4 regions of the Chryseobacterium sp. UF-81 genome follow, and region 2 is predicted to be linked to each of the others. Evidence: riboswitches for the same ligand, from Rfam matches in the RefSeq annotation. Region 2 holds a riboswitch; each other region holds the start of a gene.
The links. Region 2 has a riboswitch for cobalamin ahead of metE (5-methyltetrahydropteroyltriglutamate--homocysteine S-methyltransferase). Riboswitches for the same ligand answer to the same signal wherever they lie in the genome.
Positions count from the first base shown of each region.

Region 1: another riboswitch for cobalamin. It lies ahead of AC4IFE_RS01260 (acyl-CoA thioesterase); the one in region 2 lies ahead of metE (5-methyltetrahydropteroyltriglutamate--homocysteine S-methyltransferase).
Region 3: another riboswitch for cobalamin. It lies ahead of AC4IFE_RS04190 (TonB-dependent receptor); the one in region 2 lies ahead of metE (5-methyltetrahydropteroyltriglutamate--homocysteine S-methyltransferase).
Region 4: another riboswitch for cobalamin. It lies ahead of AC4IFE_RS00750 (TonB-dependent receptor plug domain-containing protein); the one in region 2 lies ahead of metE (5-methyltetrahydropteroyltriglutamate--homocysteine S-methyltransferase).

Region 1 is NZ_JBSIBX010000001.1:258,232-265,932, reverse strand. It holds gene AC4IFE_RS01280 (endonuclease MutS2) at 1-1,808, shown strand, start outside; gene AC4IFE_RS01275 (ATP-binding cassette domain-containing protein) at 2,202-2,873, shown strand; gene AC4IFE_RS01270 (hypothetical protein) at 2,879-3,748, shown strand; gene AC4IFE_RS01265 (hypothetical protein) at 3,832-4,629, shown strand; cobalamin riboswitch at 4,682-4,860, shown strand; gene AC4IFE_RS01260 (acyl-CoA thioesterase) at 4,976-5,359, shown strand; gene AC4IFE_RS01255 (HD domain-containing protein) at 5,510-6,100, opposite strand; gene AC4IFE_RS01250 (XAC2610-related protein) at 6,113-6,793, opposite strand; gene AC4IFE_RS01245 (cytochrome P450) at 6,907-7,701, shown strand, end outside.
Region 2 is NZ_JBSIBX010000010.1:146,243-153,943, reverse strand. It holds gene AC4IFE_RS14710 (HNH endonuclease) at 63-1,076, opposite strand; gene AC4IFE_RS14705 (winged helix-turn-helix transcriptional regulator) at 1,324-1,740, opposite strand; gene AC4IFE_RS14700 (NADP-dependent oxidoreductase) at 1,982-2,983, shown strand; gene metE (5-methyltetrahydropteroyltriglutamate--homocysteine S-methyltransferase) at 3,035-5,365, opposite strand; cobalamin riboswitch at 5,746-5,930, opposite strand; gene AC4IFE_RS14690 (Lrp/AsnC family transcriptional regulator) at 6,083-6,544, shown strand; gene AC4IFE_RS14685 (carboxymuconolactone decarboxylase family protein) at 6,592-7,065, opposite strand; gene AC4IFE_RS14680 (Lrp/AsnC family transcriptional regulator) at 7,172-7,618, shown strand.
Region 3 is NZ_JBSIBX010000002.1:257,319-265,019, reverse strand. It holds gene AC4IFE_RS04200 (cell surface protein) at 1-793, opposite strand, end outside; gene AC4IFE_RS04195 (YncE family protein) at 808-1,941, opposite strand; gene AC4IFE_RS04190 (TonB-dependent receptor) at 1,938-3,968, opposite strand; cobalamin riboswitch at 4,078-4,263, opposite strand; gene AC4IFE_RS04185 (transporter) at 4,478-5,425, opposite strand; gene AC4IFE_RS04180 (cytochrome-c peroxidase) at 5,422-6,468, opposite strand; gene AC4IFE_RS04175 (MbnP family protein) at 6,461-7,288, opposite strand; gene AC4IFE_RS04170 (hypothetical protein) at 7,602-7,701, opposite strand, start outside.
Region 4 is NZ_JBSIBX010000001.1:141,884-149,584, reverse strand. It holds gene namA (NADPH dehydrogenase NamA) at 1-941, opposite strand, end outside; gene AC4IFE_RS00755 (cytidine deaminase) at 1,040-1,522, shown strand; cobalamin riboswitch at 1,769-1,943, shown strand; gene AC4IFE_RS00750 (TonB-dependent receptor plug domain-containing protein) at 1,975-3,834, shown strand; gene AC4IFE_RS00745 (DUF5074 domain-containing protein) at 3,848-4,891, shown strand; gene AC4IFE_RS00740 (CCA tRNA nucleotidyltransferase) at 5,053-6,474, opposite strand; gene AC4IFE_RS00735 (nuclear transport factor 2 family protein) at 6,519-6,863, opposite strand; gene AC4IFE_RS00730 (L-threonylcarbamoyladenylate synthase) at 6,970-7,518, opposite strand.

The sequences.
Region 1 (7,701 bases), on a different contig from region 2:
CCTTCCCTAGTCTGATAGGTGATGTTTCTGTGCTGGAATTTAAAAAGGAAATTATTGATAAGATTGATAAGGTCTTTAACCGTTTTGGGGAAGTAAAAAGTGATGCCTCTCCTATTTTAAAGGAGCTCAGAGCTGAAATTCAACATGCTAAAAAAGCAATTCAGGAGAATTTCAACCGTGCACTGTTTAATTACGGGCAAAGCGACTTTCTGGACGATATCCGCGAAACCATTATTGAGGATCAAAGGGTTTTAGCTGTAAAATCCGGGTTCAAGAAAAGGGTGGCAGGAAGAGTTTTAGGAATTTCAAAAACAGGTTCTATCACATATATCCAGCCGGACAGTGTGGTAAAGCACTACTTCAAGCTGCGTGAAAGTGAAGAGGAAGAGAAGAAAGAGATAGATAAAATCCTCAGAAAACTGACTGCTGAACTGGCAGAATTCCAGCCTCAGCTTTGGAGATACCAGATTTATATTTTTGATCTTGACCTTACAAGAGCGAAAGCAAAATTTGCTGAACTTGTCAACGGAATCCTTCCGAAGATCAACCGTCACAGGACATTAAAGCTGAAAGACGCGTATCATCCGCTGTTATGGCTCAGAAATAAAGCTGAAAACAAGACTATTTTCCCACAGACCCTGGCATTAACGGATCACAACAGAATTATCTGTATTTCCGGTCCGAATGCAGGAGGAAAATCCATCACATTAAAAACCGTTGGATTACTTCAGCTGATGATTCAGAGCGGGATTTTGGTTCCGGTACATCCGAGGTCCGAAATGTTCTTCTTCGAAAAAATCATGACGGATATCGGGGACAATCAGTCGATCGAAAATCACCTGTCCACCTATTCATCAAGGCTTAAAAAAATGGCAGGGATCATCCGTGAAGCAGATGCCAATACCCTTTTGCTTATTGATGAATTTGGAACCGGATCTGATCCTGAACTTGGCGGTGCACTTGCAGAAAGTTTCATGGAGTATTTCTATGATAAAAAGAGTTTCGCCATCATTACCACGCACTATACGAATATCAAACTGGTGATAGAACAGCTTCCGAATGCTGAAAATGCAGCGATGCTTTTTGATGAAGAGACGCTGGAACCAATGTATAAACTGGAAGTGGGACAGGCCGGAAGCTCGTTTACTTTTGAAGTAGCAGAAAAGAACAGGATCCCGAGGTTTATCATTCATGCTGCCAAAAAGAAGGTAGAGCATGACATTGTGAATCTCGATAAAACGATCGTAAAACTTCAGCAGGAAAAATTTGAAGTTGAAAAACTGAAAACCGATCTTGCTGAAAGGAAGGAATCTGTAGAAGACAAACGTGATAATCTCCAGAAGCTGAACGAACAGCTGCAGCAAAAGCTTTTCAACTTCCAAAAACTGTATGAAGAGGAACACCGAAAGCTTCAGTTTGGAAATAAGATTGAAACGTTCATCGACAGTTATGTAAAGGGAAAATCGAGGAAAGATGTTGTCAAGGATTTTGTGAAACTGCTTGAACAGGAAAAATTCAGAAAAATAGGTGCTGATAAAGATGAATCTAAACGTCTTCAGGTGGTTAAAAGAAAGATCACGCAACAGCTTAAAAAGGAAGATGTCATTGAGAAGATAGCTGAAACCAATGAAAAACTGGAAGAAAAACGCAAAACCGACCGTGCCGTCTGGATGAAAGAAGGACAGCGTGTCCGTATTCCGGGAAGTACCAGCGTAGGAACTATTGAAAAGATTTCTAAAAATAAAGTAATCGTCAACTATGGAACTTTTAAGACAACGATTAATGCAGATGAGCTTGAAAGAATTTAATGATGTATAACTTTTAACCTTATAAAAATAGCGCTGAACATTCAGCGCTATTTTATTTTAACTACAAAACATTGCATGTTGAAGTATACAGATCAAATTTTCTTATTATTTTTGGATCATGGATAAAAGCCTTACTGTCCTTTGGATTTTTTATAGAAAATTAATGATTCCCGCGGTGTTATTTTCTGTGCTGTTATGCTTCGGTACTCAATTCACTTTTGAAAATTTTGGACTTTATTTTTTCCTGATTCTTCCCCTCCTCCACTTTTTTATTTATGATATAAGGCTGAAAGATGAATATTTTTTCTATGCCAATTTTGGGTTTTCAAAATGGTTTTTGTGGGGTTTCACGGGAGTGTTAAGTTTAATTATTAAAGTCATTACCCGATTCTTATGAACAGACTTCACATCGATAGTGTTACCCAATCTTTCGGCGGTAGAAAAATTCTGCAGGATATCTATTTAAGCTGCGAAACCGGAAAAACAGCAGGAATTATTGGCCCGGCGGGTAGCGGGAAATCTACTTTATTAGAAATCATCTTTGGAACAGTTAAAGGGGATACACAGTTTATTAAATTGAATGACACTATTCTTAAAAATCTGTCCGACAGGAAAAATAAAATTGCTTATCTGCCTCAGCGATCTTCATTTCTTCCAAAAGAATATAAGATCAGGAAGCTTATCCCACTATTCTGCACCCAAGAAAATGCGGAAAAGCTTTGTGATTTAAAAATAATACAACCCTTTTTGAACGAAACATCAAAAAATCTTTCAGGTGGTGAGAAAAAAATTATTGAAACCCTGATCATTACTTATTCAGACGTGGAGTTTATTTTACTGGATGAACCTTTCAGCGGCGTTTCCCCTAAAAATGTTGATGAATTGGAAATGATCATTAAAAGCCAGACACCCTATAAAGGAATGATTATCTCCGATCATAATTATATGACCTTATTCAATATGGCTGATGATATTTATCTTCTTTCGGATACCCATTTGAGAAAGGTAAAGGATCTTAAAGAACTGCAACAATTTAATTATCTTCCGAAAAACTTTAAATACTAAGAAATATGCACCTAATATTTCGCTTTATTGCTATCATTTTAATATCCTCTCAGGCCTATGCGCAGGAGACAAAAAACATAGGGGAACAAAATTTCCTTACCATGAAAAGCACCAATACAACAAAAGAGACTCTACACATACCGTCGTATAATAGTCTTATGGCTGATGTAAAGAAAAAACAGCCGGTAAACGGAATGTTTTACACAACAAGCTGTGGTGGCAAAGATACCAGCTGTTTTATATATGTGGAAAATAAACAGAAAACAGAAGGAGCAATTTATGGCTTTGAAGATACAAAAATCAGTTCCGCTATTATAGGAAGAAAGGATAATCAGGTATATAAAAGAAAGACAGAAGCCCCAGGTTATACACAGGAATTTTCAGACGGCATTTCCACTTATGTTGATTTTTATAAAAACGGTGCAATCCATACGATACGACATCTGGGAAACAATCTAAAAGTTGCTGAAATTCCTGTAGGAATATGGTACGCATACTCTGAAAAGGGTGATCTAATTCAAAAAATAGAGCATGATGATCATTTTAAAATGAATTTTTATGATATTTTGAAGATTGCAGACCGATACACCTTCCCTGACATCCGTATTTACAGAAAATTTAATGATGTTAATTCGTACTGGTATATATATTTGAAACCCCACTATCGGGATGGGGTTACAAAAAGCAGGAGCATTCTGATTGATGACAAGACCGGAGAGGTCATTTACGATATCAGTCAGGATCAAGAAAAATATGTGAAAGCTAAAAATTATGACAGCTTGCAATTAAGTAAAGAATCTGTGAATTGGCTAAAAAATAATGATCTGCATCAAGTTCCTGATGGAGAGTTTTATAAATTGTTTAGAGGATATTGATAATTTAAGCAAACACAACAAGATTTTACTGATCAAAAAAACATTTAATTTATATATTTGAGGGATCAAAAAAATTTCATAGAATGATTTCCATAAACAAAGCATTGTACCTTTCCGCTTTCAGCCTTTTTTCTCTGGCATTTGTCAAGGGACAGAATAAAGTTCCTTTTGGTGTTGTAAAAGCTGAAGAAGGCTACGCCAACGTGCGCGTCCACAAGGATGACTACAGGAAAATTGTAGACAAGATCCGGATGCGTAAAGGTGATGTATTTGTTTATGTAAAACCTGCACCCGGAGAAACGGAATGGGTATGGATCAAATATCCTGAAAAGCAGGATGAAGAAAAACCTTTTGTAAGATATGAGAATCTTGAGAAGGAAGGAATGGTAAATAAAGGGCGTATTGCCTTTATAGATCAACTTCCTCAGTTTACGCCTTCTAAATCCAAGAACGGGAAATCACTTATTTTCACAGACAACAGCAATCCCAAAATACCCACTTCACAAAGAACCAAGGTGGTTATTGATATTTATCCGTCGAATGCCGGTTACAGAAAGCAGGAAAAAGATACCGACGGAAAGATCCTTACAATAGATAAAATAAAACCATGGGGCATTAAGGACGGACTTCCGGAAGGGATGACAGAGATTAAATCCATCAGAGTACAGCAGCCGGGAAGAGGTTCTGTTTTTGTAAGGGAAGCTATTAAAAATATGTTTCAGCCTACTATGGACTTCAACAATGTAGGAGTAACGGCTCTTGACAATGATCATATTTATCTTTATATGATCAATGGCTCTGGTGAAAACAGATATGTCACACTTTGGACCATCAAGGAAGGAAAGGTAATGAGCCAGATTATTTACAATAGTCCGGAATAATTGCCGTTTTTCACACTAATATTCTTATTTTTGCCCTGAAAAAGTTTAACGCTAATTCATCACAGAAACTGGTTCTGCTTAACGCAGATTAAAAGGGAACCGTGTGCAAATCACGGACTGTCGCGCAACTGTAAGTAACTGAAGTCTTTATCAAGGATCCACTGTGCAGCGCACGGGAAGGAGATACAAGATGTTACAAGTCAGGAGACCTGCCTATTTCTTTAAACAAGAAACTTTCGCGATTTGAAGTTTATTGATCTGATGGACTGCTTCAGGAATTCCTGTGATTCCTGTCACTGTTCTGTTATTTTGATCTATTTCATTTCGCATTAATTAATAATGAAATATGACTACAGAAGAAAGAATTGCAGCATCCGAAACCAGAATTTTTAAAGCAGTTTTCCCCAACACTACCAACCACTATGATACCCTTTTCGGAGGTACAGCAATGCAGCTGATGGATGAAGTAGCTTTTATCACCGCAACCCGTTTTGCAAGAAAAAGAGTGGTAACTGTAAGCAGCGATAAGATCGATTTTAAAAAACCTATTCCTGCAGGAACCATTGTGGAGCTGATCGGAAAGGTTGACTATGTCGGAAAAACCAGCATGAAAGTGAATGTAGAAATCTATACGGAGCAAATGTACTCGTATGAAAGAGAAAGAGCTATTGTGGGCGATTTCACTTTTGTGGCTATAGATGAGTTTAAGAAACCAATCAGAATATTGTAAAAAATAAGTTTCGGGCGGCCAAAGGCCGCCCGAAAATTATTATAAAGTATAAACAATGTATTGTAAAAATTGTATCACTCTGATAAATGAATGCTTTGTTCATTTAAAGAACATCAATTTAAAATCTTTCCTCCTTATTTTGCGATAAATCTACCGAACTACCTTGTCAGTCTCCAGACTTCTGCTCAGCAACATTTCAAAAGCCTCTCCCATCTCATCGGATGCTCTTGTGATAGCATTTTCCAGCATATTTCTGATCTGCTTTTCAGTAACACCTGCTTCCGTCCAGCTTTTTCCTGAAGTGTGAGAATTTAAGATAAACGGCATGATACGGTCAATAGAGCAGGCGAAAATAGCGTCCGGTGTTTTTTCTTCCTCAAATTCCAGCCACAATTCAAAAAACTCAGTACGCAAAGGTTCATCAAGGATTCCAAAGATTTTCTGCGCTGAAATTTTTTCTCGCTCAAATTTCCCCACCATTGCCTGTTCATCAAAAAGAAAAGTATCTCCCGCCCCTATCTCCACTAAATCGTGAATGGAAAGCATTCTTATTACTCTTAAAAGATCAATATCCGCGCGGTTTTTAGCATATGGATAAAGTATCTGGGCCAAAATAATGATCTGCCATGAGTGTTCGGCTGTATTTTCCCTTCTCGTATCATCGGCATTGTAGTTTCTCCTTTGTACATTTTTCAGGGCATCAACTGCCAGAATAAAATCGATTTCCTTCTGTATTTTCATTTCCTTTATTTATTATTTGGATAATTTTCTAACGATCCATTTATTATTAATCTTTTCTCTAACGGTCACCTTCGTTTTTTCATCACTGAAATCACTGATCTTTTCGTAAACCAGATCTAATCCTTTGTTGGGAATCACCTGATATTCGTAGGTGTAATGCAGAGACGCCCCGGATCTGGCATAAGTGGTTAACCGCTTTCGTTTGGAATCTACATCAAACATTCCCTGATAAGAGCTGGCAATTTCAGTAAGTTCTTTACTCAAAACAAATTGTTTCTTTGTGGAATTAAAAACATACACATCAAAGGAGGCACTGCCATAGTTTCCGCCACTGCCGTTTCTTATGGCTACATCTTCCGTCCCGTCAAAATTGAAATCTCCAAAAACCACAGGAGCATCGTGGACCATTCCGTGGGTTAGTGTTGTTACACTGGTGCTTGACGGTTTCACCTCTTTTTCAAAATACATGACAAAATCTCCGGAAGCAAGAGTCTGTAGCTTTTCTCCGCTTTTACTGAACAATATGATAGCAGCCTTATTTCTACAGGCATCAGTCTGACATTCTTCAACTGTAACCTCTGCATTATATTTCCCGGATGCATCTTCGATGGCAAAATGATATTGTCCGAAACAAAAAGGTGCAAGCAGTATCAATGCTGACAACGACCTGTATGATGTAGATGTATTGATCATGGATGATTTTTATGCATTAGTTTTTCAACAAATTTTATGCAAAAATAGGGGTTTTGGCTGAAAACTATTTTATATAAGAGATTAGTTGTATTTTTAATGGAAATATCTATAATATGTCTCCAGAATTCAATTATCCGACGGAAATTAAAGGAACAAGAAAGCTGTATTCTTTATTTAAAGGAATAAAAAATCCGTTAGAGGTTATTACCGGAAACCATGAAATTGCAGGAGATAACTACTACATCAAAACCAATTTCACCAATAAGAACTTTATTTTTTCTCAGGATAAAGAATTCACAGAATATATTTTAAAGCAAAATCATAAAAACTATTACAAATCTGAGATCCAATCCATCACTTTAGGAAAGTACCTGGGAAACGGTCTGCTAACGAATAACGGAAAAGACTGGCTGAAACAGAGAAGGCTGATCCAACCCGGTTTCAGCAAAACGAAAATTGCCAATCTGGTTTCAATTATGGAAGAGGAAATTGATAAAGCTTTTCATTCATTCCAACCTGGGCAGGATATAGATCTTTATGATTTCTTTCATAAACTCGCTTTTAATATTGTCGCAAAAACTCTTTTCAGCTCTGATATTGGGGAAGCCCAGGTGAAAGAACTGGGTAAAATCATTACAGAAGTTCAGGAAGTTTTCGCCAAAGAGGTTCGCCTGCCTTTTTATTCTAAAATTTTAAAAATTTTGGGCATTATTGACAAAACTATTGAAAAAAGTAAAAGATCAAAAGCTATTATTCAAGGGGTTTTGGATAAACGGAAAAGTTCAGGAGAAGAGAAAGATGATTTGCTGGACATGCTTATCCAAACAAGATATGAAGATACGCAACTTCCGATGTCTGATGAGCAATTGGTTGATGAAATGCTTATCCTTTTCATTGCCGGTCACGAA
Region 2 (7,701 bases):
GAATAAATTACATAAAGAACTTAAAAAAAATTTTATGCTATCGGTATAATCTTGTGGCTGTTTTATATATCAAAAACATTTTCAAAATGGAGTTTAAGGGAATCTTGATTTGGATAATCTTCACTTCTCTTAGGCAAATTAATTTTTAATCCATGTAATTTAGCATAATATTCATCGTTAATTATTTTGTTGCTAACTTGAATAAGATAATTATTGGGATTAATACTAATTAGTCCCAAATCAAATAACGTATGAATATCTGAGCGTAATAAAAGCCCATTAGGTATTTTATCAGTATCGGAGCCTCTAAAGGAATATATATGCGCTGCTTCTAACATTTCTACAATTTCACAATTTGTTACGGCACATTTTTTATTATAAGTATCAATAAGTTTTTTCCTAAACAGTTTTTGACCTCTCCTCGCATGAATTTGAATAGCAATTTTTTTTCTATCGTCTTGAATATTATTTATATTAAAATATTCTATTTCATTTTCATTAATTGTAGAGTTCAAATAATTTTTAATTTGAAGATGTTGTGAGTATTTTGTCAATTTTAGATTATATAGACATAGACTCAATGATGTTTTAATATGATTTTCTAATTCAACTTCGTTTTCTAACTTGTAATAAAAATCTTTTGGATTTTCATATACGTTATTATATTTAGTTTTTTCACTTCCTCCATCAATGTCCAAAATCGGAATATATTTCCCTTTTTTTCTAACCACAATATTTAAACTTTTAGAATTAGTTTTTGATTCTGCACAACCAACTACAGCTCCTTTCCCTAGTTTATCAAAGCAAATCGCAACATATATTCCGTCCGATACTCTTTGTCCTGGAGGAAGAATGCAAACATGAGTTATATTTGGAAAATTAGCAGCTCCCTTAGATATTTCTACTGTAAAATCAATACCTTCAAATTTTTTATATCTTTTATCCAGTTCGTCTTTTAAATTACTAAGAGCAATTTTAACATCATGTAGAATCGGATTGTCAGTTCTAATAGCACGACCTTTGATTATAGGATTTTTTTGACGAAATTCACAAATTTGATTAAAATATTTAGTCATTCATTTTTTTTTTTGTCTAAACTAAATTTTTTTTTAATTAATAGCAAATGCTGTGAATATTATCAATTAATTATGTTTAATGTGATTATTTATTAGAAAGAAAGTTGGAATTTAAAAATATTATATTTATAGTTAATGATTCTTCAGTCTATCGTCCGCTATATTAACAGGCACTTCTAAGATCATCCGCCAATGTGATCAGCAAGGAGCCTCAAGTTGTGCATGAAATCTTCCGAAACTTATAGTCCTAATATATTTCTTTACTCAGCTCCTTAATATGCTTATTTACGAAAGCCTCTTTATCCTTTTTTACTTCTTTTAACATCAGTTTCTGATTTTCCGGAATGTCAGAATATTTTTCGGCCCAGAGATTAATTTCAATCAGGACAGGGAGCAGATCAATACCCTTTTGAGTAAGTTTGTAGAGTACTTTAGCCTTACTTTCCGGGTGGTCCAGCTTGGTGATGAGCTTGTTTTCTTCTAACATAAGAAGGCGGGAAGCCAGAATATTGGTTGCTATTTTTTCGTCAGATTTTAGAAAATCCCCATAAGTGCACTGTTTGGCATACATAAGGTCTCTTATAATAAGCAGTGACCATTTGTCTCCCCAGATATCCAGTGAGCAGCTGATAGGACAATCTGATCTCTTTTTTGAAGTTGACATAAAATAAATTTAACAATTAAAAAAAATAACTTGCATTTTAAAAGTTATTGTATAGATTTGTACTTGTAAAATGCAAGCGAATTTACCCAATTAATTTTTAAATACAAAAGAGAATATTCTTTTTAACGCTTATAGCCTGTCGCCACAGAAATGACTGCGGAAAGAATTGATAAAAGAATATCTGCTGAAGACTTATAAACCCTGGGAAAGTACAACATATCCTAAAATAAAAACTCAAAGTATGAAAGCATTTAGCATTAGCCGTTATAAAAAAGACAGTGAGCTGCAACTTATAGATGTACCCGAACCCGGTGTCAGAGAAAATGAGGTTTTAGTCCAGATTTATGCAGTAAGTGTCAATCTCCTGGATTCTAAAATAAAAAGTGGTGAGTTTAAGCTTATCCTGCCTTATAAAATGCCGTTGATTTTAGGTCACGATGTGGCAGGAGTCATCACAAAAGTAGGTTCAAAAGTAAAAAGCTTTAAAGCGGGGGATGAGATTTATGCAAGGGTAGCAGATTTTCATATAGGGACTTTCACAGAATTTATTTCTATTAATGAAAAAGATGTTGCTTTGAAGCCTAAAAACCTGACGATGGAAGAAGCAGCTTCAATTCCTTTGGTGGGATTAACGGCTTGGCAGGCTTTGATTGAGAAATCCGATGTTCAGGCCGGTCAGAAAGTTTTTATTCAGGCCGGATCCGGTGGTGTAGGAACTTTTGCTATACAGTTGGCAAAATATCTGGGAGCAACGGTTGCTACCACTGCCAGTGAAAAAAGTTTTGAACTATTAAAGAACCTTGGTGCAGACGTGCTAATCGATTATAAAACACAGAATTTTGAAGATATTCTGACTGATTATGATGTCGTGCTGAACAGCCAGGACAGCAAAACCCTGGAAAAATCATTCAATATCCTGAAGCCAGAAGGGAAAATTATTTCAATTTCCGGTCCGCCAACACCTGTGTTTGCCGATGAATTTAATCTACCCTGGTATGTAAAATTTGCTACAAAATTGTTGAGCCGTAAAATCAGAAAAATAGCGGATAAGCAAAACATTAATTACTCTTTTCTTTTCATGAAAGCTGATGGAAAACAGTTAGGAGAAATTACAAAGCTGATAGAAGCAGGAGAAATAAAACCTGTCATAGATAGAGTTTTTTCCTTCCAAAATACTAATGAAGCAGTAAAATATGTAGAAAGTGGCCATGCAAAAGGAAAAGTAGTCATAAAGATGCTATAAATATTTTTGACCAAAAAAAAGCAGGAGCTTAAAAACTCCTGCCGAATCCAATTAATTAACTAAATTTCTTTCTTTATCAAAGGCTTCTGCAGCTTCTTTTGAAGCTTCCACCATCGCAATCAATGCCTTTTCCGTTTCATCCCAATGCCTGGTTTTCAAACCGCAGTCAGGGTTTACCCAAAGCTGTTGTGCAGGAATAACGGCCTGCGCTTTTTTCAGCAATTCTACCATTTCTTCTTTTGACGGAACTCTAGGTGAATGGATATCATAAACTCCCGGTCCGATCTCATTCGGATATTTGAAATCTGCAAAAGCATTCAGCAGTTCCATCTGGCTTCTGGAGCATTCTATTGTGATCACATCGGCATCCATATCTGCAATATTCTGAATGATATCGTTGAATTCAGAATAGCACATATGCGTATGAATCTGCGTGGCATCTTCTACACCGCTTGCTGAAATTCTGAAAGCTTCAACTGCCCATTTCAGATAATTTTGCCAGTCGGATTTTCTCAGCGGTAATCCTTCACGAATGGCAGGCTCATCAATCTGGATGATTCTGATTCCTGCTTTTTCCAGATCACTCACCTCATCACGAATCGCCAAGGCAATCTGTTTGCACGTTAATGAACGGGGCTGATCGTCACGTACAAAAGACCATTGAAGAATCGTTACGGGGCCCGTCAACATTCCTTTTACCCATTTTTGAGTTAAAGATTGGGCATATTTGGACCAGTAAACAGTCATAGGATGCGGGCGGTGAACGTCACCATAGATCACCGGTGGTTTCACACAACGGCTTCCGTAGCTTTGCACCCAACCGTTTTGAGTAAAGGCAAACCCTTCCAATTGTTCCCCGAAATATTCCACCATATCATTTCGCTCAAATTCTCCGTGAACCAGAACGTCAATCCCGATTTCTTCCTGCCAGCGGATGGTTCTTTCCGTCTCTTTTTTAAGAAGATCATCATATTGTTCAGCAGTCAGTTCACCTTTTTTAAATTTTGATCTCCATGTTCTTACTTCTTTTGTCTGTGGAAACGAGCCGATGGTTGTTGTCGGGAACAAAGGAAGTTGCAACACTTTTTGTTGTTTTTCTTTTCTTATATTGAAAGAACTGTTTCTTTGTGCATCTTCTTTGGTGGTCACATCAGCACGGTTTTTTACTTCCTGATTATGAATTAAAATTGACGTTTTACGGTTTTCAATCGCCTTTTTGTTTTCAGCTAATTCTTGTAAAGCATTGTAATCCGGATTTTCTGAAGCGAGTTTTTTTAACGTAACAATTTCGGAGACTTTTTGTTTTGCAAAAGCCATCCATTGTTTGATTTCAGGAGACAGTGTCTTTTCGTTCGTTTCCAGATCAAGATCGAAAGGTGAGTGGAGGAGTGAACAGGATGGAGCGATGAGGACCCTTTCAGAACCTATTTTCTCTATAGCTTTATGAATAAAAGTCAGAGATCGGCTGAAATCGTTTTTCCAGATATTTCTTCCGTCAACGATTCCCAAAGAAAGGCTTAAAGTATCCGGAATGGTATGTAAGACTTCATCCAGCTGTTCAGGGCAGCGTACCAGATCAATATGAAGAACATCCACAGGAAGTGAAGCTGCTAATGAAAGATTGTCTTTTAAGCCTTCAAAATAAGTCGCTACAATGAATTTCAGGTCCGGAAACTGTTTTCTGATTTCATCATAAGCAGATTGGTAAATTTCTTTTGCTTTTTCAGTAAGATCGAGACCTAAAAACGGTTCGTCAAACTGAATCCATGTCGCTCCGTTTTTTTCAAGCTCTTTTAAAATTTCAATGTATACCGGAAGCAGATTTTCTATGAGGTCCAGTTTATCAAAACCCTCTTCTTTCTCTTTTCCCAGAAGAAGATAGGTGAGAGGTCCTATAATCACAGGTTTGGCATTTATTCCGGCTTGCTTTGCCCTGAGGAATTCACTGATGATTTTTTTAGAAAATAATCCGAACTGCTGGTTCTTCTGAAATTCAGGAACGATGTAATGGTAATTGGTATCAAACCATTTTGTCATTTCCATGGCGGTAATGTCGAGGCCATTTTTCTGGTAGCCTCTTGCCATTGCAAAATACAGGTCAAGTTCAGAATCGGATGCTCTTAAGGCAATCTCTTTGTAGCGTTCCGGAATTGCTCCGACAGTCAGGGTCATATCCAGAACCTGATCATAATAAGAAAAGTCATTGCAGGGGATAAGGTCTACTCCTGCTTCCTGCTGCAGTTTCCAGTTTTGAAGGCTGATGCTGTTCCCGGTTTCCAGGAGTTCATTTAATGATGCCTTGCCTGACCAATACTGCTCGCAGGCTTTTTTGAGTTCTCTGTGGCGGCCAATACGCGGGCTGCCAAGAATGTGTGTTTGCATGTTTTTAAACTTTTAAATTAAACAATCATGATTTTAAAAGTTCTTTTATAATGCTTCAGAATACTTTCGGAGAGAGAGTTTTAGGAACAAAGTAGATACAGTAAAACGTTATTTCCTTTAAATAAGAGAATTGGCTTAAAGGTTCTTTTTTTGACGCCAAGTTTTAATTCAACATGCTTTATATTCTAAGAGGGCAAAGAGTTAATTTCTGAAGCGGAGGTTTTATCCATAAGCTTCATCAGCGATAAAGTTGCAGTTCTTTGCTCCTTAAAAATAAGGAGTTTTTATAAAAAAATATTTGCGTTTAAAATCAAATCATTCACAATTAAACGTTCAAAATGTATCATCTGTATGACCTAAAAGCTTCAGACCGCGAAAGCATTGTCAATTCAGAACAGGCAGGTCTCCTGGCTTGTAACGGCTTCTATCATCCTTCCCGCTGTTGGCAGTGGATATTCTGGATAAAAACTTTTGTTGTGCTACTTACAGTTGCGCGACAGCTCGTGATTCTCACACGATTCCCTATTAATTTACGTTATGTAAAACCTCTTCTGTCTGATGAAGAATGTTAAAGAACAAAATCTAGCCAAAGGTATTGATTAAGTGGATTGATTGGTAGAATTATTAAAATTCAGAATATAATTTTGTTTGATGGGTGTTATAGAGTTAAATATTCTGTACATTTGAAAAACATAACCTCAAAAAGAATATTATTCTGTGGAAAGACTTGACGAAAGGGATCTGCAATTGCTCAGAATCCTGCAAAAGAATGCTAAACTGACCGTAAAAGAGATTGCAAAAGAAATAAATCTTTCACCTTCCCCTGTTTTCGAACGGATGAAAAGATTGGAGCAGGAAGGATATATCAAGCATTATGCAGCCGTTCTGGAAGCAGAAAAGCTGAACCGGGGATTTACCGTTTTTTGCCAGATCAAGCTTAAGATACATGACCGTTCTGTCGGAAATCAGTTAGTTGAAGATATCTTACAGATCGATGAAATTGCTGAATGTTATAATATTTCTGGAGACTTCGATTTTCTCCTTAAAGTTCAGGTAAGGGATATGAAACATTACCAGGATTTTGTCTTTAATAAACTGGGCTCACTGGATTCCATCGGAAGTGCACACAGCACCTTTGTGATGGCTGAGGTAAAAAATATTCATGGGGTAAGTATTTAGAAGCAAAAGCAGCACCCGAAAACGAATGCTGCCTGATTTTTAAATCCTTAAATTTTTAAATCCTTAAATAAATTCAATTGTTCCATTTCTATCACTGCATTTTTTTGATATTCTTCTGTCAGGTTAAAAATTTTCCCCAGTTTTTGGGAAGCACTGATAAAACTGATAAACGTACAAAGCTCTGAAACTTCTTTTTCGGAAAAGAATTCGCTCAGCATGCTGAAATGACTCTTGAGTATGGAACGGTGATCTGTACAGAATAGCTCTGCGAAACTTACCGCTACAGAAATTTTAAGATCTGATTGACTGAAATCGGGCCTTCCGTTTTTTACCATGCAGTATTCACAGCCATTTCCAAAAGCAAGAGCCCTTCGCACCTGTTCGAGTAAACGGGGATCTAAGGTTGCATTTTTAAAAAAAGTTTCTTCAAGACGGTTCCAGTTAGCAAGTATTTCCGGATTGTGCCCGATCAGCTTTTCAAATGGTGTGTTTCCATTGTCTGAAAGTTCAATTGTTGTCATAATTTTTTTATGTCAAATTTCCGTCTAATTCATGTGATTTTAAAGTGGATTTAATGGTGAAATTTTATAATTTTGATGATTTCTACTGATTTAATTTAAAAATGCAATGAAAATAGTTTTAGATGAATTTGATTATAAAATCTTACGGTTATTGACTGAAAACGCCAGGTTAAGCTATGCCGAAATAGGACGTAGCATCTCTCTTTCCCAGTCTGCCACAAAAGAGAGGGTGCAGAACCTTACCGACACCGGAGTTATCAAAGGTTTTACAGCAGATATTGATTATGCCCTTCTAGGTTACAGCCTGAAAGTGATTATTCACCTGAAGTTTAAAAATGATGAGTTTAAAATATTTATCGATCACCTGAAACTGTTCCCCGAAATTATCAGCTGTAAAAGGATCACCGGGGGATACTGCCTCATTGCTGATTGTGTTTTAAAAGACAGCTCCCATCTCGAAAATATTATTGACAGGCTGATAAAATTTGGAATTCCTTCCACATCGGTTCAGTTGTCTGAAATAAAAGCCAATCATTTTTTTCAGGCTCAATAATAGAAATTTCTTACAGAAACAGAAAGCAGCATCCGAAAACGAATGCTGCCTGATTTTTAAATCATTAAATTTTGAATCATTAA
Region 3 (7,701 bases), on a different contig from region 2:
GAACAGGAGGCTTAGTTTCGTTGGGCTTGAAGTAGGTTATGCTGTAATTCTTAGTTGTTGTATTTTTAAAATATTCGCTGCCGGCGATTTCGTACCATTCATCTTCATCAGGCTTTCCATTTTTATTTTTATCGTAGCCCACCATGATGATACCGGGTTCGCAGGATCCTGTTCTGGTTGCATTGGCGTTATTTCCCCAAAAAGCATTACCCAAAATTTTGAAATCTCTCCCTTCAAGGTTGGGAATCGTATGGTCAAAGCCAAAAGCAACATAACCACCAAAACCGCCAAGTGTAATCATCATAGAATTGCCACCTACCAATAATTCTTTGGCTTTTTTAATCATATCAGCCTCGGTATTTCCGGCTGTGTATGTAGGATTATCATTGGTAAACTGGCCAACAGCAGGACGGAATTCGAAAACATCTGCAATGTATTTGCTGTAAGGGATCAACTCTTTATTAACAATAATCGAAGATTTGTAGGTTTTCACAGCACCTTTTACTTCTACCCTTAATGTCAAAGGGTAAGTTTTTACAACAGGGCTCACAAAGTCCAGCTGCAGATGATCAGAAATAATAGAATCATTAATGCTCCAGGTAAGCTTGCCTTCAATTTTCGGATCTATATTCAAAAGCTTAAGCCTGTCTATGCTATAAGATTCTTTAAGAACTTCCGTAGGAAAAGTCACTTCTTCCCCTACTTCTTCACTGTCGCTTTTACAGGCTGCCGTTCCCAAAAGAACGGAAGAGAGAAAGGTAATTTTTAAAATAGTTCTGGTTTTTCTTTCCATTTTTTCTAATCAGATTATTTATATAAAAAAGCAAAATGGGCAGGGATATTTCCGCCTTCGGTTTTCCACTTGAATTTCCCGGTCTTGTCGAAACAGTATACATATCCGGTGGTCACATAGTTTTTCGCATCCGTCAGATAAATGTCGCCTGTATAAGGGTTTACAGCAATTCCGTAAGGAGCTTTAATCTCATCCACATACTGCTGGTCAATAATTTTATTGGAAATTACCTGCTCTGTCTTTACATCGATAATTCCGAAGGTCTTGACGTAAGAATGAGTATTGTAATTAAATTCATTTCCATAATAATACAACTTGTCATTCACAATGGTCATTCCGCTGACAGCGACGTGAAAATCTTTTTTCACAGTTCCGGTAGCAGCATCAACCAGGAAAAGACTGGATGGGATGTTGTAATAATCCCCTCTGGAGCTTACATATAAATCTCCGTAATTATCTTTTTTAATACGGTGAAGATTAATAGCTACATCAATTTTCTTGGTTTGAGTAAAGCTATTCAGATCAATGACGGAAACGGTTTTATCATAATCCGGGAACATATACCCCCCGGAATTGGCCACAAAAAGCTGATCGCCCATCACTTCTATTTCTTCCGGCTGATATCCAACCACCACCTGTCTTTCAATGTTCAGTGATGTGGTATCAATTTCAACTACTTTTCCCGGTGGAGAGTTCGGATTCAGTTCAACCGGACCTGCATAGCTGCTGGCATAAACTTTATTGCCTTTAAAAGCCAGATAACGGCAGTTCTGGAGCTGTATCGTTTTGATCCGCTTGGCTGTTTTTGCTTCCAGCACTTCAATTTTATTGGAAACATTCACCACCACATACATTTTGCTTCCGTAGATCATGATATGATTTCCCACATCACCCAGCTCTTTGACCACAGAAGCATTGGTTTCCCCATAAATATTTTTGCGGTACGTTCCTGTGGCATAATCGAAATAATCGAGTGTACATTTATTGCTGCCCATATTTCCTTCGTTCAGAAGATAAAAACCTTTAATAGGAGTATCTTCTCCGGTGCTTACCTCTTTTGTCTCCGAGGGAACTATATTGTCATCTGTCCTGCACGAGAACAGAAAGAAAAGAGTAAAAGCCAGCAGGCAAAAATTTAGTTTTTTCATAATGTAAAGCTTACAATAAGTTTAAAATTTCTTCCGGGCATCGGATAATTCCTTACCACGTCATAGTATTGATTAAGGAGGTTATTGACCTCAAAACCGGCTTTAATCTGATGAGAATGCCAGTTGAATTTTTTCTGAACGGATAAGTCATGGGTATACCACGGCTGCAGATAATTGGCCCGGATATTATTCAGCTGGGCGTCATATCGTTCTCCGGTGTACATGAAACTGTAATTGAAACTCCAGTCTTTATAGTCTGCCATCATGGTAAAGGTCAGGGCATGCCATGGCACATAAGAGATCTGGTCGCCATAATAGTCGTCACTTCTGTCAGTATAGTCTCCGGCACGCTGATAGGTATAGCTTACCAAAGGTTTCAGTTTTAATTTATTAATATCAAATTCAGCCTGGACATTCACATCTGCCCCGATGATTTTCACTTCACCCAGATTCACCATCATCCATCTGAAAAGATTGGTGGTAGGAACAGCTATAATCTTATTTTCTACTTCATTATAATAGCCATCCACTTTCAGATAGATTCCTTTAAACACTTTATGGTCATAGAGTTTCTCGTAAGTAAAACCTGCATCGTACTGATTCGTATATTCAGGTTTCAGCATTACATTCCCGATCATGGTGTAGTACAGATCATTGAAAGTAGGCATCCTGAACACTCTTTTGTAGAAAGCCCGAACGGTAAAGTCTTTTGAATCAAAAGGCTGATAGCTCAGGAAAGCTGAAGGCGTCCATTCGGTTTTATCTGGAGATTTTGCATTCATTTTCACGTCTTCATGTACAAAAGTCCCAAGAACGCTTCCTAAAAATTTAAGCCGGTTCCACTGATAGGTCGTAGCAAAAGACACGAGCGAAGTATAGCGGGTAGGATATGAAAAATCCCTCAGGCTGGCATCCAGATTATTATACTGAAAGTCAAAGCTTGCACTTACATCCCAGTTCTGATTAACAGAATAAATATTGGAATTGGAAAAATAGAGCTCTCTCTGAACATAAGAATTATCAATCGGCAGAACGGTTGTTGCCACATTCACCGTATCTAAAAACCGGGTGTAGTCGTAGGCAAATTTAGCTTTGACCTGCGTTTCAAATTTCGGAAACAACTTTTTACGGAAACTGGCCTGGACGAAATAGTTTTCATCCAGCATCTGCTGACCTTTAGGTTTGAAATTGTTATTAACAATAGCCGTGGGAACTCCACGATCGGAAATATAACCGTAACCGCGCACACTCCAGTTTCCATCGCTTATGGTCCCGTTTAAAGCAGTTTCAAATCGTTTCGCACGGATATAAGAATCATATCTTCTGGCAATGGTATCGTTGGCAACAGAGCCGTCAGAATTTTTCTTTTCATATTTAAACTTATACAATCCGTCACTCTGCACAAATTCCGAGCTGAAACTTACAGAAACTCTGTCTGAAAGCTTCTGCTCCAGACGGAAGGAAGGGTTGAATAAACTGATGGAGCCTAATTTCAGTTTAAGCGTCAAATTAGTCGTCTGATTTCCTTTAAAAACAGGGATTTTAGGCTGAAGATAAATAGATCCGGAAGACCCGAAATCCTTTGCCGGCTGAAAAATTTCACTTTTCTGGCCGTTATATAAAGAAATAGCTTCAAGATCGTACAGTGAAAACTTTCCGAGATCCACGATTCCGTTCTGAACATTTCCCAGCTGGATACCGTCATAGAAAACACCCACATGCTGGCTTCCCATACTCCGGATATTCACCGTTTTCAGACCTCCCATTCCACCGTAATCTTTGATCTGAACTCCTGAAAAATACCGTAAAGCATCAGCCACCGACTGGCTGTTCAGCCTTTCAAGCTGTTCTCCGGAAAGCACCTGTGCGGGAAGAATTTCTCTAAAATCTTTTTTGTAAAGCTGAATTGGAAGAATGGTTTTCTCCCGGATCGTATCTCGGGATTGTGAGAATAGAAGTTGAGATGCTGCCACAAATAATGTGATAACACTTTTTTTAAACTGTGAAGCAGTACATTTTCTGACCATTAGCTCATTGAGAATAATGCTGACGCTAATGGATATAAGATAGCAAAGATAAAGCACAGCTGTCACTGCACAGAATCGTTGTTGTCCTAAGCTTTATTCCACGAAAGCATCAAACGTTTATCTTCTGGCAGGTCTTCTGACTTACTCCGTTTTTGAAATCCTTCCCATTAAAAAAACAGTGGATATACTCTTCAAAAACTTTGATGTGGAGCTTACAGCAGCGGGTCTGTCCCGGATTTTCACCGGATTCCCTTTTAAGTGCTTTTTACAGCGCACCAGATTGCGGCAAAGATAGAAAATAACTTAATATATACAATAATGGCATAATAGATTAATTCTCAATACTATGAAAAAATCAGATTTGTTAAGTGATATATTAAAACTGGTGGCTTCGAGAACCTCAGCCACCAGTTTTTTAGAAATTATAATCGAGTGTACAATTTATTTTCTATTATAATGAATATTGAATAACCCACATTTGTTGGCTGAGGCTCTCGAAGCCAACTACATTAAATTCCAAAATTGATAAATACACTGAATCTGGATTTTGCTTCGATATCGCCTGCCGCAAGATTGGAATAGGCAGGCAGCATCACTTCTCCTCCTAAACTGAACTTTTTATACGAAGCTTCAAAACCGAGTTTTCCATATAAAGCGCTTCCGGCTGTTTTGGGCAATACTTCGTCAAACTGTCTGTTTTTATCATAGACTTCGCCCTGAAGTCCGGCTTTGGCAGAGAAAATAGTCTTTTCATTTGCTGCAAGCTGATAAAAACCTGTTGCGGCATAATTCCACTGGTTTCCGAAATGGTAATGCTTCTTATTTTCGGTTTTTACCGTGTAATCTGTGTTGACCAGCACAGCCAGCTTATTCTTTTGAAATTTATAGTTCAAAGCGGCCTGATAGTCCCAGCTTCCTGTTCCAAGCTGAAAACTTGGATTGACTCCCGAAGCTCCTTTTTCATCAAATTTCCCCAAAGGAATTTTTACTCCCAAACCACCACTAAGCTGATGAAAATTATCTTTAGAATTGATAATCCTGTAGATTCCCATCAGGTTCATATCACCGATTCCATTGATGTTGATATCGCCCTGCATTGTTTTCTTTTCATGAAAATGAAATGGCAGGCTGGCATATACGCTCAATTTTTCAGTCAATGGAATTTTACCCCAAACCTGCAGGGTATTGAAGTACTGATCCTGTGTGAGGTCTTTTACAAAAAGGTTTTCTTTGGCCTTGTAATGCTGGGCAAAATATTTGATCCCGATAAACTGTGGATTCAGTAAAGATTCAAAACCGGAGGAACCGTTTCCTGCTGCACAGCCGCACGCATCACAGTCATCAAATACAATACTGTTTACCGGATCTGCGATATACAGACTGTCGTTGATCGTTTTAGCCTTACAGACCCATGATAATGTAACACTTAGTATAAATATTATTTTTTTTATGCTCATTCTGCAAATTTTGGATTAGAAATAAAGTTTTTATCAGATAAGGTTTTCAAAAAAGCGATGATCAGCTGTTTTTCCTGTGTATCCATCGCAATTCCGACATGCCCGTTATTTTTCAGCTGCGGATCAAGATTGGGATTATCCTCCACACTATCTGAATAGAAATTAAGGACGGCTCCCAGCGTGTAAAACCTTCCGTCATGCATATAGGGTGCGGTATATTCTACATTTCTAAGGCTCGGTACACGGAATTTCATCCAATCCACCTGATCAAGGGTTACTCGATAACGCCCGGCATCTTTGAACTGGGTATTGTAGTACATTCCTGTATTCCTGAAACTCTCATCGGTAAATAATTCTCCGCTGTGGCAGGAAGCACATTTCTGATTAAAAAGAGCTAATCCCTGAGATTCTTCAGCAGTAAAATTTTCTTTTCCCTGTTTAACCCTGTCATATTTCGAGTCTGCGGAAATCATGCTTACCATAAACTGCGACAGAGCCTTCAATAGTCTTTCACCGGTTATGTTTTCGTCACCATAAGCTGCCTTGAAGAGTTTTTTATACTTCTGATCATCCTTTAATTTAGAAATTACTTCTGGCATTGAGCTGTCCATTTCATTGGCATCCGTGATCGGTATGACCGGCTGTTCGTTCAGATTATGGATCACGCCGTCCCACATATACCTTTTCAGGAATGCCATGTTTTGAATGGGTGGTGCATTACGGATTCCAATTCTGTCGTCCACACCATGACTCACGGTATGGCCATGGTGCGTGAAGGCATTTTCCTGAATATGGCAGAAACCACATGATATGGTATTGTTCCGGGAAAGCCTGCCCTCGTAAAATAAATTTCTTCCCAACTCTACTCCATTTTTTGTGACCGGATTACCGGCTTCATCGAAAGTCATTTTAGGAAAGTACGACGGAAACTGCAGTGAATAGACCTCATCTTTTTCCAGCGGCTGCATGACCTCATCCGAGCATGACAAATAGCTCAGAAAAGTAATAACCAGCAGTATTGTTTTTAATAAAATCCTAATCATTATGAACATGATCTACTTTAAACATCGCAGTTAGGTTATTGGTAACATCCACCAGATGCTGGCCTGAACCCATCATCATATTGTTTTCTGTAGTTAGGGAAAGCGTTTTGCTTCCGCTCAGAAACTGATTAAGATCTGCAAGAATGTGGATAGAAGGTCTTACCTGGGCTGTTACTCTGGCGGTTGTCGGAAGATTCAACGTAATTTCCCGATAAAGATCCGGAGTATTATTAGCCGTTACATTTCCCATGTTTCCGGTGTGATTCATGAATTCCGTATCTGCAGAAGCAGTTCCGTATTTTCCTTCCAGTTTTACAAAGACATAACCGGCTGCCCATGACCACGACATTCCTTTCTGCTTGGCTTTCGTCCAGAATTCTGCCTGCCCGTCCTGTCCCAGCAGGTATGCTTTCTGACTGATCCCAAGTCCGAATTTTACTTTTTTGTAATTGTTTTTAGGAATACCGTTCAGATCGAGATAAACAACTCCTGCAACGGCATCTGCCTGATCTATAATAAAAGCACCTTTATCAGGATTATTTTCATTGTATGTGAATTCATTTCCGCTTTCGTCAATCAGTGTGATATTGCTGATGACATATTTCAAAGCGGAGAAAGTATGTTTCTGCCCGGCAGCAGAAGTCTGTACCGTCTGGTTTAGGACAATATCCCCCAGGTTATTGAATCCGTTTTCAAATTTTATCTGCAGGTTTCCGGTTGCAGTATCCTGCGGATCGGCATCATCGCTGTTTCGACATGATGATAAAGTGAATAAGCTAAAGGTAATAAAGAATAATGATAAAAATTTATAGGTTTTCATTTTGATTTTTTAAGTTGAATTTTTAAAATAGAAATACTTTTGAATGAACTAACATTCAATTTATTTAACCACAAAAGGCACAAAGTTTTTTGACACTTTAGTTAGTTGGAGTTGAAATGTTTTTGAATAAGAAGATCACTTAAGTTTTAAAAAAATCAAGGATTTTTTATCTCGAATATGTATAAACATTTGTGAAAATCTGTGCAATTTGTGGTGAAAAATATCACACCAAAGGCACAAAAGTTTTTTGACGCTTCAATTATTTAAAGTGTATTGAAAACTATATAGAAGAACACTGAATTTTCAGCGAACCTTATATGCGTTCTGTGGTTTTGTAATGTTTAAAATTGAACTTAAAAAAAACCGGTGGTTTGAAAATGTGTTTCAGAAACAGAAAAGAATAGACTGTTTCA
Region 4 (7,701 bases), on a different contig from region 2:
AATATGAGGTCTGCATCTCCTTTTTCCAGGATTTCTTCAGCCTGCTCCACCGTTGTAATCAAACCGACTGCTCCGGTTTTTACTCCGGCTTCTTTTCTGATCTGGGCGGAGAAAGGAACCTGGTAACCATCAAATACAGGTATTTTCGCGCCGTGGATATTTCCACCGCTTGAAACATCTACCAGGTCTACGGAATGTTCTTTTAACACTTCAGCAAGCCTTACGCTTTCATTAATATTCCATCCGTTTTCAGCATATTCGGTTCCGGAAATTCTTACAAAAAGCGCTGTATTTTCGTCCAGCTCTTCGTTGACAGCATCAACAATTTCTAAAAGAAAACGGATTCTGTTTTCAAAACTTCCTCCATAATCATCTGTCCTGATGTTGGATAGCGGTGATAAAAACTGATGGATAAGATATCCGTGGGCGCCGTGAATTTCTATGAGATCAAAACCGGCTTTTACAGCTCTTTTTGCTGCTGCTTTAAAATAATGTACCTGTTCTTTGATCTCGTCAGCAGTCAGGACATGCGGGATCCTTTCAGAGGGATGATAGGGAATGGCACTTGGCGCAACGGTTTCCCAACCTTCTTCAACAGGAATCTGCAGGTTATTCCAGGTGGAGCCTTTTCTTCCGGCATGGGCAAGCTGAATTCCTATTTTACTTTCTGAACGGGAATGGACAAAATCAACAATTTTCTTAAGCTCTTCTGCCTGCTGATCATTCCAGATTCCCATACAGTGATTGGTAATTCTTCCGCGTGGCTCTACTCCCGTGGCTTCAACCATGATAAGCCCTGTCCCGCCCTGGGATCTGCTTCCGTAGTGTACAAAGTGGAAGTCATTGGCCAATCCATTTTCGCATGAATACATACACATAGGAGACATTACCCATCTGTTTTTCAGTTCTATATTTCTAAATTTTATTGGTGTGTATAACATTTTACCTTTTGATTTTCAATTTAATCATGAATAAAAAAAACATTGTCGAAGTGATGAAAAAGAAGTAAATTTGGCCCCCTTTTTAGTCTTACTAATATATGAAAAAAGACATACAGATCAGTTACGAGCATTTTAAAAACAGCAGTGAACTGAACAATATAGAAAAAACCTTATTTGAAAGAGCAATACAGGCCCGTGAAAATGCTTATGCGCCCTATTCGAATTTCCTTGTAGGATGTGCCGTTTTACTGGAAAATGGTGAAATATATTCCGGTAATAACCAGGAAAATGCAGCCTATCCATCAGGGTTATGTGCGGAAAGAACAACTCTTTTCTGGGTGGCAGCCAATTTTCCGGATGTCAAGGTGAAAAAAATCTTTGTCGTGGGAGGTCCTAAGGAATTTCATGAGAAAAACCCTCCGATTCCACCTTGTGGAGCCTGCCGTCAAAGTCTGATAGAATATGAAACGAAACAGAACGAAGACATCCTCCTTTATTTTTCAAGCATGAATGATGAAGTGGTAAAGGTGCATTCTATTAAAGATCTGCTGCCGTTCTATTTTGATTCATCGTTTTTGTAGAAGTGAAATTTTGTGAATAGGGAATTTTGGTTTGCATTTAAGAATCAGATCCTGGAGTTTTGTCAATGGTGAATTTGCTTCGCATGTGAATTGATAATTTAATAATTATTTTCAATTTTGTACTGTCATGTTCAATACTGATCATTTATACATTTTAAAAAATTTCTCTGCGAAGCAAAATTCCCTATTCACAATTGACCATTCACAATTGACTTTTTGCCTTTTTGCGCAATAAATTTAAAAAGTTATCTTTGCAAAAATTTTGGTTTCCAGCATTTTGGAAATAATAGGGAATTGGGTGTGACTCCCAAACTGTCCCCGCAACTGTAAATCGCAATAAGATTTCTGCAAAAAACCACTGTTTATACGGGAAGGTGCAGAAAGCGAAAGTCAGGAGACCTGCCAAAATTATAACTAAAAACGCATTACTTTCGGAGGAAAAGTAAAATAGTATGAATATAAAAAGGTCTTTATTACTGCTTTGTTCGTCTTACGGCAGCTTTCTCTTCGGACAGGAGAAAGCAGTTGACACCATTTATATTTTCGACAGCCAGATGAGCAAGGCAAAACTTTTTCATCCGGTACAGAGGATCACTCCAAAAGATCTCGAAAAAAATTCAACCAATCTTTCTGAGCTTTTACGTTTCCAGTCTTCTATTTATGTTAAAGAAAATGGACGCGGGGCCGTTTCTTCGCCTTCATTCAGAGGAACAACAGCTCAGCAGACTGCTTTTGTATGGAACGGAATCAACATCAATTCCAGCTTTCTGGGACAGGGAGATGTGAATAATATTCCTCTTTTCGGGTATGATCAGATTGATATAAAAGCTGGCGGAGGAAGTGTTGTCTATGGCAGCGGAGCTATCGGAGGAAGCATTCATTTAAATAATATTCTGGATTTCAACAGGGGTTTCAAGGGCTCTGTTTATTCGGAGGCGGGCTCTTTTGATACGTACAATAATTTTCTGCAGGCATCTTTCAGCAATGATAAATTAAGCGTTAAGGTTTCGGGAAGCTATTTCACAAGCCAAAATGATTATAAAGTTCCTGAGTTTGTCGTAGGAAGTACAGGGTTCCACAATATTAACGGAAAATACTATAATACTTCGGTGAACATCGGAGCTTCTTATAAAATTGCTGATCACCAGACGATTTCATGGCAGAACCAGATCTTCGATGCCTCACAGCGGTATCCTGTTTTTGAACAAATTGGAAACAGAACAAAATATAACGCGCAGACTTTAAGAAGTTTAATCGCATGGGATATTAATAAAGGTAATCTTTCGAACAGCTTAAAAGCTGCTTATACGGAAGATAATTTCCAGTATTTTTCAGGTCTTAACCAACCTAAAACAAGTGGTGCAGAGGGAAAAAATTATATTTTCAAAAATGATTTCAACTATTTCATCACTCCTAAGATCAACATTAATGCTATTGGAGAATTTCAGGTGAATAAGGGTGAAGGCTATCAATCGGACAAAAACAGTCAATCCGGAATTGGGGTTATCAGCAGAAATGTGGGTTCCCTATCCGGCTTAATAAGATATTTTGTCACCAAGGAGCTTCGTTTTGAAGCCGGCATCAAGAAGGATTTCGTGGAGGATATTTCTTCACCTCTTCTGTATTCTTTTTCGGGAAAATGGGATGCTTTACAATGGTATCGTATAGGCGTAAGCTTTTCAAGAAATTTCAGGTATCCTTCTTTTAATGATCTTTACTGGCAGCCGGGAGGAAATCTGGATCTGCTTCCTGAAACGTCCACGAATATTGACATGAGCCATGAGTTCAGCTTAGGAGATTTTAAAATTACATTAAGTCCTTATTACATGGACATCAAAAACCTCATCAACTGGCTTCCTACCTCTTATGGTTACTGGGCACCCGTGAATACGTATAAAGTTGAATCGTATGGTTTGGAATCACAGGTTAAGTGGAATAAGAAATTCGGAAAACATGCCCTGAAGCTGGACGCAGGATACACTTATTCAAAATCTGTCAACAAAAATACTGAAATGCAGATGATGTATGTTCCGATCCATAAAGCTGTCGGAAATATTGAGTACGGCTATTCTTTCCTTAATTTGTATGTCCAGGGACTTTTCAACGGTCTTACTTATACGACTACGGATGAACAAAGGTCTACAGCTATTGATCCTTATTTTGTTTTAAATGCCGGAGTTTCTGCCGCACTCTTCAAGAAATACACTTTGGGATTTAAAGTGAACAATGTTACCAATACAATTTATCAGACGGTATCCCTGTATCCGATGCCGAAAAGGAATTACAGTATTTATGCAACTATTAATTTTTAAACTTAAAAATATTATGAAACTGAACAAACTTCTACCTCTTCTTTTTGCTTTTACACTCCTTTTGGGCATCGTGTCCTGTAGCAGTGATAATAATGATGAGCAGGAAATATTCTATGGCAACGGTTTTTTAATCGCTAATGAAGGTACTTTCGGAAAACCTGAGGGTGACGTAACGTTTGTAAGTGCAGACCTGAACCTTAAACAAGATAACGTTTTTGCCCTTAACAACGGAGGAGCGAAATTAGGTGATGTTTTACAGATGATTGCTTTCAATGGTGAAAATGCTTATCTGCTATTGAACAATTCCAATAAAATCCAGATCGCAAACCGTTATAATTTTAAAGCGAATGGCGAGATTACCGCTGAACTTAATTCCCCGCGATATATGGCTTTTGCCAACAACAATATTTATGTAACGAACGATAAATATTTAGGTGATAAGTATGTAAGCATCTATAAAGCTTCAGACCGTTCTTTTATCAAAAAAATCACTTTCACAGATGCTGCTGAAAGAATTGTAGAAGCCGGAAACAATATCTTTGTACAGAATGCTTCATTTGGTTTTGGAAACAAAATTTCTTACATCAACACTTCTACCAACAATGTTCAGTCTACGATCACTTTGCCAGCCGGAAATATCAACAAGATCATTTCAAGCAACCAGAATGTGTATGCCATCGCTGCAGGAACTGCTGATTCTTATATCTACGAAATCTCAAGCACAGGAAGCATCACAAAAACAACGACTTTAACAGGTATTGCCAATGCTACGAATCTTGAAATTGCTAATGGTAAGTTTTATTTCACTTCAGGAAAAAACGTGTACAAGATGGATATGGCCGCTACAACAGCACCTGCATCACCGTTGTTTACTGTAGCAAACAGTGTTGATGCGTATTCTGCTTTATACGGCTTCAGCGTGATCAATGACAAAATTTTTACTTCTGATTCCAATGGATTTACACAGGCCAGTAAAATTGTAGTTTACAATACTTCAGGTGCTATCATCAGATCGTTTACAACGGGTATAGGCTCAAATTCAGTTTATGCAAACTAAAACATTAATACTTCGGTATTATTTATAAATTTTATTTTTTTTCATCATTTGTGTTTTTTTTCAGGCCGCTTCTCCGAAGCGGCCTGATTTTGTTTTCACCTGATTAAAAAGGTTTCGGCGGGACAAAGTCCCGCCGAAACCTTTTTTTTAAAATTTAAATTTTAATTATACTTTAAGCCTAACTTCTCAGCTTCTGCAATAACAAATTTTTCAGCTTCTTCCTTATCATTGGGAATCTCACCTTCCAGGATGGCTTCTTTTACTTTTTCTTTAAGGATTCCGATCTCTTTTCCGGGTTTCAGATCAAACATCTGCATAATCTCTTCTCCTGTGATTGGCGGCTGGAAATTACGTACCTGATCTTTCTCCTCCACTTCTTTGATCTTCACTGCTACATATTCGAAGTTTTTCTTGAATCTGTCCTGCTTTTTGGAATTTTTGGTGGTAATATCTGCTTTACACAGGGTAAACAGATCTTCCAGGTCTTCGCCGGCATCAAATAAAAGTCTTCTCAATGCAGAGTCCGAAGCATCATCTGTAATAAGGGCAATAGGACGTGATGAAAGCTTCACCATTTTCTGGACATATTTCATATCATTTCCCAACGGCAGTTTCAATCTGTGAAAAAGGGTCTTGACCATTTTTGAGCCTAAAAACTCATGGCCATGAAAAGTCCAGCCTGTTCCTTCCACAAACTTTTTGGTTGGCGCTTTACCGACATCATGCAGCAATGCAGACCAGCGTAACCAAAGATTATCTGTATTTTCTGAAATATTGTCTACTACCTCCAGCGTGTGATAGAAATTATCTTTATGGGTCTGCCCTTCCACTTCTTCTACTCCTTTCAGCTCGATCAGCTCAGGAATGATCAGTTTTAAAAGTCCCGTCTCTTCCATTAATCCCAATCCTACAGAGGGTTTTCTGGACATCATGATCTTGTTGAGTTCAACCATGATTCTTTCCATAGAAACGATTTTGATCCTTTCTGCTTCCTGCTTTATAGCGTTTAGTGATTTTTCTTCAATGACAAAATTTAATGTTGAGGCAAAACGAACAGCTCTCATCATTCTTAACGGATCATCAGAATAGGTTTGCGCCGGCTCCAAAGGGGTTCTTAAAGTTCCTTTCTCCAGATCGGCAACTCCGTTGAAAGGATCTATCAGTTCTCCGAAATTAGCTTTATTTAAAGAAATCGCCATCGCATTAATGGTGAAATCTCTTCTTTTCTGGTCGTCTTCCAGCGTTCCGCCTTCTACCTCTGGTTTTCTGCTGTTCTCTGTATAACTTTCTTTTCTGGCTCCTACAAATTCCAGCTCAAGATCTTTGTATTTAATCATGGCTGTTCCGTAAGTTTTGAAGACCGAAACTTTTAATTTAGGATCAATATCATTCGCAACGGTCTGTGCAAGCTCAATACCGCTTTGCTCTGTCACAAAATCAATATCTGTAGATGCTGTTCTCTTCATTAAAAGATCACGGACATAACCGCCAACAATGTATACGGACTGGTTATTTTTTTCCGCAGCATCAGCAATGATCTTGAACAGCTTTAAATTTTTATTTTGGGTAAGATTAATTTTCATCTTTAATAAATAGATCGTCTTTTTCTTTCAATGTATCTTTTCCATTAATCATAATGGGCATACATTTTATTAATTTTTCCTTCATCATCAAAAAACATGACTTCCACAGCATGTTTATCCATAATAGATTTATAAAACAATGCTACCGAATTTACACCTGCAGTTGACCTTATCAGTTCAAAATTCAGATCGGGAAATTTGTCCAGTGCTTTTCTCCAGTATTCACGGACTGCTTCTTTTCCTCTCAATGTATTATCTTTTCCTCCTGTAGCCAAGGCAATCATTGGTGTTGTCACCTCTATATCCTCGGCATAATGAGACAATATATCTTCAAGATCATGCGAATTCCAGGTATGGATCCATTCTTCAGCAAATTTTTGGTGGTTCATGGCAGGTCTTTTATCAGTTGAAGAATGCAAAGATAGAAATTAAAAAAAAGAAATCCTGCCGATATATATTGACAAGATTTTAAATTGAAAGAATTATTGCAGGATATTATTCACGAAGAACCTTAATCCTGTTGTCACTCCATATTTTTATTACCGAAGAGCCTGAATATTTTGATACTTTTTCCCTGTCTTCCTCTACCGCATAATCTACCAGTTTAATAATTTCCGGAGAAATATCGGAAAATTTCATTGGACTTTTATCGCCACTGAAATTGGCAGAAGTAGAAACTAAAGGCCGGTTCAGTTTAGTGATCAGTTTTTTACAGAAATCTGTTTTTATCAGTCTGATTCCTATACTTCCGTCTTCAGCAAGGAGTTCCTTTGGAAGTCCACGGGGGTTTTCATAAACAATAGTTACCGGTTTTTCGCTAAGATCAATGATTTCCCATGCCATTTCCGGAACATCCACGAGGTCCTGAAGTCTCTTTTCAGATTCCACCAGAATAATCATAGATTTGTTTTTCTCTCTTTTTTTGATGTCAAATATTTTATTGACAGCTTCTATATTGGTGGCATCACACCCGATTCCCCAGATGGTGTCTGTAGGATAAAGAATGGTTCCGCCGGATTTTAAAATTTCGATAATGTTTTCCATAATTCATCAGGGCATAAAACCCGTGTATAAAGGTAAAAAAACAGGAAGGTTCAGCCAAAAAATATGGGATAAATGTTTTTGTTTAGATGAATGTTTTAAATTGGGCTAAAGCCTGAATAATAGGTTTTCTTTTGTTGAATGGGCTAAAGCCCATTTCTATTGAATATATTGATATCTTAAAAG